3 regions of the Salinicoccus roseus genome follow, and region 1 is predicted to be linked to each of the others. Evidence: riboswitches for the same ligand, from Rfam matches in the RefSeq annotation. Region 1 holds a riboswitch; each other region holds the start of a gene.

Region 1 (2,267 bases):
CCCTTTCTATTCCTTTGGATTCATCGATGAAGCTTTTCAGACGCCCTATCTCATCCGGTTCGCCCTTGATGTGGAGCATCAGGAAGCCGAGAGGCATATCATGTATGTATTCGATGCGTCCGTTCAGAATGCTGATGTCACATTCAAAATGGCGGTAGAGCTGGTTCACATAGTTCGCCTCAGCATGCTCGTTGAGGAATTTGATCGTAATCACTTCGGAACGATCGTTCACGTCGATATGGGACGGGATGACAAAATCATATATATCCTGTACGAAGCCCCTCGTCACATCATGCTTCGGATGGCTGAATATGCTGTAGACGTCATCGATCTCTACAACTTCGCCTTCCGTCATGACGCCGACACGGTCTGCAACTTCCTTTATGACTTCCATTTCATGGGTGATCAAGACGATTGTGATGCCAAGCTCCCTATTGATCCGCTTCAGAAGTTTCAGGATGGTCTTCGTCGTATCAGGGTCGAGTGCACTGGTCGCTTCATCGCACAGCAGGACATCCGGATGGTTCGCAAGGGCCCGTGCGATGCCGACACGCTGCTTCTGGCCGCCGCTCAGATTTTTCGGATAGCTGTCCGCCTTGTCGCCGAGTCCGACAAGGTCGAGAAGTTCCTCGATCCGTCCCCGCGTTTTCTTTTTGTCATACTTGCTTGCCTTAAGAACGAATTCAATATTCTGATAGACCGTCTTCGATTCGATCAGATTGAACTGCTGAAAGATCATGCCGATTTTCTGCCGGCGGATTCTGAGGTCCTCCCCCGCCAGACTTCCAAGCTCAGTCCCGTTCACGTTCACTTTGCCGGAACTCGGTGCCTCAAGCAGATTGATCAGTCTGAGCAGCGTACTCTTCCCTGCCCCGCTAAAGCCGATCAGTCCAAATATCTCCCCTTCCTCTATCGTCAGGGAAAGTTTTTTCAAAGCCTCGATCCTCTTCCCCTTGACTTCATATGTCTTCGACACATCTTCAAGCACAATTGCCATTCCACCACTTCCTTCCTGAAATTAAAAAGCCACCTGCCCAAAGGCAAATGGCTTCAATCGTTTATCTGCCAAGCCTGAGGCTTGCGGGATTTAGCACAGTACCTACCGGCCTGCTGCTGAAGCTTCACAGGGCCCAATCCCTCCACTTCTCTGGATAAAAGTATTCAATTGAATGCTCATCACTCTACATTAATGTGGGAGAAAAGTCAAATTTCAAAATATTGGCTGCCACAATTATTCCACTCCGGATACATGGGCCACCTGCATGGTGTACATCTTGGCGTATTCCCTGCCCGATTTGAGGAGTGCCTCGTGACTCCCCCGCTCGACAATACGGCCGCCATCAAGCAGCAGAATCTGGTCTGCATGCTGGATCGTCGAGAGTCTGTGTGCAATGATGAATGTCGTCCTGTTCCGGCTTACCACCTTCATGGCATGCTGGATCATCTGTTCCGTCTCCGAATCGATGTTGCTTGTCGCCTCATCCAGTACGAGCACCTTCGGATCGAACACCAGGGCACGTGCGAATGAAATCAGCTGCCGTTCCCCAAGGGACAGTGTCGAACCGCGTTCTGCAAGTTCTGTATGCACGCCATCCGGCAGTCTGGAGAGCATCTCAGTCCCACCTACATTCTTGAGTGCTGCCTCTGCCTCCACTTCCGTAATATCGGCATTGTTCAATCTGAGGTTGAACAGCAGCGTTCCGCTGTAGATGAAGGGATCCTGGAGTACAATAGAGATGTGCTGCCTCAAAGACTGCTTGCCGATGGTTTGGACATCCTTTCCATCGAAGCGTACGGTGCCCTCAGTCGGGTCATAGAACCGCATCAACAGGTTGATGATCGAACTTTTGCCGGACCCTGTATGGCCGACAAGCGCCACCGTCTCTCCTGGTGATACTTCCATATTGATGTCCTTGAGTACTTTGTGTGTGCCATCATATGAAAACCCAACCCGTTCGAAGGCAATATGTCCATCGAATTCCCCGAGCACACCGGTGTCATCATCTTCTGCCTGCGCATCAAGCAGTTCGAACACTTTGAGCGCCGCCACCCGCGCCTGCTCGTATACATCCAATTGGCGGATGATTTCGAACAGCGGGTTGAAATAGCGTGTAATGTAATCGACCAGGATGTACATCGTACCGACCGACATGGCCGCCGACCCGTCGAGGAAGGCGGATGCGAAAATGTAGACCATCACAGCGAACAGCAAGGAACGGATGGTCCCCATAAGGTTCTCTCCGGTGGCACTTTCAAGTCTGATCAGG
Region 2 (2,267 bases), 540 kb from region 1:
CGTGCTGGCTGAGGGTTTCTTCATTGCTTTCTGACAGCTTTTCCAATAATTCCCGCCTTTCTTCTATATTTGCATGAACCTCGGCAGAACCATCAGATAATGTGCTTAAACTTTCATCTTCAGTCAATGCGGCTTCAAATTCCGTCTGCAGACGATTTTCCAAATCAGCCAGCTGTGTGAATGATTCCATGACTGACGTCTGCAGTTCCTCTATGTCTGACAATGATGTCTGTGCCTTTTCGGCCGGGCTGCTGCATCCTGCGAGCATCAGTAATGTGGCGGCCAGGATAACGGCGGCCATATTACGATAATGGAAAGGCATAGTTCATCTCCTTTATATATGTATTCCCATAAATTATAGCAATGCTTGCATATATAGTAAATTACAATATCGACCTTCTCACTATGAAAAAACGGTCTGGAGCCAATAGTTGGCTCCAGACCGGTCTGAAAGGAATATCTTCATCTTCTATGCCTATTCACTTTTTTCGGAGAACTGGAGCTCAAGCTGTGCCTTTACATCCTTGCTCACCAGTACACCGCCTGTTTCCAGCTGCTGGTTCCATGTCAGTCCGAATGCTTCACGGTTGATTGTGAACTCGGCTTCGAAGCCATGGACTTCCTGGCCCCAGGGGTTTGTACCCTTACCGTTGTACTGGAGGTCGATTGTCATTTCCTTCGTGATGCCGTTCATCGTCGTCTCACCCGTCACCGATACAGTATCCCCGGACTTAGTGACATTACTCGATTTGAACGTGATTTTCGGATTCTTTTCCACATTGAAGAAATCTTCTGATTTCAAATGTGCGTCCCGGTCTTCATTTTTGGTGCTTATGCTGTTTACATCTATTTCTGCATGAACTTCGGCATCCTCGAAAGTTTCGAGATTGTTTGTTTTCACTTCAAAATGAAAATCTTCGAAGTGCCCCTTCACCTTTGATACCATCATGTGCTTTACCTGGAATCCCACTTCGGAGTGGGCTGGATCTGTTACGAACGTTGTCATCATTAAAAACCTCCAATAATATTATCTCTAATTCAAGATAATTATATTTTACACCACTTACTTACTTTATGCAAGTTAATTATTAAATATATATAATAATGATCTCAGGAGGATACTTGACAGAAAATTCTTTATCCTTTAGAGTATGATGTAATATAATAATTGATACTCTTATCGAGAGAGGTGGAGGGACTGGCCCGATGAAACCTCAGCAGCGGACCCCAGGTACCGTGCTAATTCCAGGAGCACTGCTCGAAGATGAGATGAATGGATGATCATCATCCCCAATTTATCCACTTCGGACAATTGGGGATTTTATTATATTAATATTATTGGAAAGAGGGATCAGCATGACGAAAACGGCAGTCGAAGCACCATTCAGGGCAGATCACGTGGGGAGCCTGCTGCGGCCCGACAGCATACATAGGGCGCGCAAAGACCATCAGGAGGACAGGATCTCCTATAAACAGCTGAGGGAAATCGAGACCGAAGAGATCAGGAAAGTGGTCGACAAGCAGATTGAAGTGGGACTCAAGGCGGTCACCGACGGCGAATTCAGAAGGCGCTTCTGGCATACCGATTTCCTTGAACACCTGGACGGCGTGGAAGGATATGTGCCCGATACAGGCTTCCAGTTCGACGGCATCGAGACCGAACGGTATGATGTACGTGTCACAGAAAAAATCGCATTCAATAAAGAGCATCCGCATATAAAGGACTTCATCGAATTCAAGGAGATCGTGGGCGACCGGGCGGTACCTAAACAGACGATTCCAAGCCCGAACCAGATGTTCAATGCCGGCATACGGAACCAGGATATATATCCCGATGTCGAAGCATATGCCAAGGACGTCATCAAGGCCTATCAGGATGCGGTACAGGCGTTCTATGATGCAGGGTGCCGCTATCTCCAGTTCGATGATGTATACATTGCCGGACTCAATGCGCCGGAGATCCCATTCAATGACAGCGGCTATGACAGGGAATCCCTGATCCATCTGGCACTGAGGGTGCTGAACGGCGTACTTGAAAAGAAACCTGAGGACATGGTCATCACCACACATTTATGCCGCGGAAATTACAGGTCGAAATGGGCATTCGAGGGCAGCTACGCCAAAATCGCCCCCGTGCTCTTTGCCAAAGAGAAGGTTGACGGATTCTTCCTCGAATATGACGATGACCGTTCCGGAGACTTCGAACCGCTCTCCTACATTCCTAAAGAAGGCCCGCGGGTCGTCCTTGGACTGTTCACCTCAAAGCA
Region 3 (2,267 bases), on a different contig from region 1:
ACGTATATGCAGAGTCTCCAGCCCCTGAATCAGCTGGAAGGCATTCTGTGGGCTGAGGCTCGCCCCGAAGTCCCGCAACAGCTGCACGCGGATTTTCGTGATGAAGGCAAGGGTTCCGAAATCCACAGCATAGCGGATGCCGTTATAGCTTCTGTCGGGTTCGGTGAATTCAGGGAATTTTTCGGTATTCCAGTTGAACCGTCCACCATCGATGACCACACCGCCTATTGAAGTGCCGTGGCCGCCGATCCATTTTGTTGCCGAGTGGACGACGATGTCCGCCCCCCATTCAATCGGCTTGAAGACATGTGGTGTGGCGAACGTATTGTCGACGATCAATGGCACGCCGGCTTCATGCGCTACTTCGGCAACTGCGGCGACGTCAAGGACCTGAAGTCCGGGATTGCCGATCGTTTCGGCGAATACAGCCTTCGTCCGCCCTGTGATTGCTGCCCTGAAATTCTCCGGGTCGTCAGGATCAACGAATTTGACGTTGATGCCGTATCTGGGCAGAGTGACCGCAAAAAGATTATATGTACCGCCGTAGAGGTTCGAACCTGCCACGATTTCATCCCCTGCACTTGCCAGGTTCAGTATCGACAGTGTGATGGCCGACATCCCGGAAGATGTCGCCACTGCCGCCACTCCGTCCTCAAGGAGTGCCATCCGCTTTTCGAACACTTCCACTGTAGGATTTCCGATGCGTGAGTAGATATTTCCCGGTTCATCCAGAGAAAACAGGCTCTCTGCGTGATCCGTGTCGTGAAAGACATATGATGTCGTCTGGTAGATCGGCACCGCCCTTGCGCCTGTTGTCGGATCCGGCGCCTGTCCGCCATGGAGCGACAGCGTCTCCAGGTCATAAGTTGCATTTTTCTTCTTCGTCAATATAATCTCCTCCTGATTGTAATAATAAAAAAACTCTCTTCCTATATAAGAAGAGAGTCTCCGCCTCCTCTTATCTTTCAGGAAAATCTCCTGCAGGAATTAGCACCTTATCAGACTCGATTGCCTGATGGTTGCCGGGCGTCATAGGGCCTGTCCCTCCGCCGCTCTGGATAAGTGATAGAACTATATTATCGATAATGTATACTACACTACTATGGATTAGTATATTTGTCAAAACATTTTTCAAATTTAAAATACTTTATTTTCCACTACTTTTCATGCCGAATATTTTACGCCCAAGCTGGGTAGGTGGTGGGAAAGAAGGGAGGTGGCGACAGTGGCGGATATGATGTCTGCAGAAAAGAGGAAACGGACGATGAGCCGGATCAGGTCCCAATCGAAACTCGAGAACAGGATTACGAAAGCTTTGTGGGCTGAAGGCTACCGGTTCAGGAAGAATGTGCGCACATTGATGGGGTCTCCGGATATCGCAATCCAGAAATACAGGGTGGTCATCTTCATCGACTCCTGTTTCTGGCATATGTGTCCGACCATGGCAACTGGCCGAAAAGCAATCAGGAATTCTGGAACAGGAAGCTCGGGAGGAACATGGAGCGCGACCGGGAAGTGAATGCCTATTATCATGAAAAAGGTTGGCATATTATGCGGATGTGGGAACATGAATTCAAGGAGGATTTCAAGGGAGCCATAGACAGGATGACGGCTTTCATAGAAATGGCAAAAGCCGAGACCATGAGAGGGAAAAAATAATACCCGGAATCGTCATTTCGTTATTGACAATTCCGGGTTAACATTGTAAATTTGAATATGTAGTTTTTAAATCGTGATCCATCAGACAGGCACTTGTCCATCAGGTGTTGAAATTATTGTTTCGGGGTCCCGACGGATAAATAAAAGTAAGGTCTGTTAGCTCAGCGGGAGAGCACTTCGTTGACATCGAAGGGGTCACTGGTTCGATCCCAGTACAGACCATCCAGCACCACAACGCAAACATCCAGTCTATTGACTGGATGTTTTTTTATTTATATGGAAACAGGACCCTCGAAGCAAGGCCCAGTACCGGCAGTTCTATGATGGGACCGATGACGAGGGACAAGGCGATCAGCGGCTGATTCGGGAATGCTGTGACTGCAATGGCGAGTGCAAGGGGGGAATTGCGTGCCAGTATCATCATGATCAGACTGACGGATTCCTTCCTGCCGAACCGGAACAGTCTGCCCGCACCCTTCCCCACTATGAAGGTGATCACGAAGAACAGCACCAACGACGGCAGCAGAAGAATGACGACATCAAGGTTCTCAAGCAGTGTATCGCGTTCGGAAGCGAACATTGCAGTCACGGCAAGTGCGAGAAAGATG

What was found. A riboswitch is a leader RNA that binds a small molecule or an ion and turns the genes downstream of it on or off. The one in region 1 is predicted to bind S-adenosylmethionine.
Region 2: it holds a riboswitch for S-adenosylmethionine, as region 1 does, so the genes downstream of both, EDC33_RS00135 (5-methyltetrahydropteroyltriglutamate--homocysteine S-methyltransferase) here and EDC33_RS02910 (methionine ABC transporter ATP-binding protein) in region 1, are expected to answer to the same signal.
Region 3: it holds a riboswitch for S-adenosylmethionine, as region 1 does, so the genes downstream of both, EDC33_RS09375 (PLP-dependent aspartate aminotransferase family protein) here and EDC33_RS02910 (methionine ABC transporter ATP-binding protein) in region 1, are expected to answer to the same signal.

The regions. Positions count from the first base shown of each region.
Region 1 covers NZ_RKQJ01000001.1:540,736-543,002, forward strand. The annotation lists gene EDC33_RS02910 (methionine ABC transporter ATP-binding protein) at 1-997, opposite strand, end outside; SAM riboswitch class I at 1,056-1,158, opposite strand; gene EDC33_RS02915 (ABC transporter ATP-binding protein) at 1,232-2,267, opposite strand, start outside.
Region 2 covers NZ_RKQJ01000001.1:4,613-6,879, reverse strand. The annotation lists gene EDC33_RS00145 (YkyA family protein) at 1-322, opposite strand, end outside; gene EDC33_RS00140 (YceI family protein) at 476-1,006, opposite strand; SAM riboswitch class I at 1,175-1,271, shown strand; gene EDC33_RS00135 (5-methyltetrahydropteroyltriglutamate--homocysteine S-methyltransferase) at 1,357-2,267, shown strand, end outside.
Region 3 covers NZ_RKQJ01000003.1:33,919-36,185, forward strand. The annotation lists gene EDC33_RS09375 (PLP-dependent aspartate aminotransferase family protein) at 1-891, opposite strand, end outside; SAM riboswitch class I at 956-1,065, opposite strand; gene EDC33_RS09380 (hypothetical protein) at 1,235-1,519, shown strand; tRNA gene EDC33_RS09385 (tRNA-Val) at 1,810-1,881, shown strand; gene EDC33_RS09390 (arsenic resistance protein) at 1,928-2,267, opposite strand, start outside.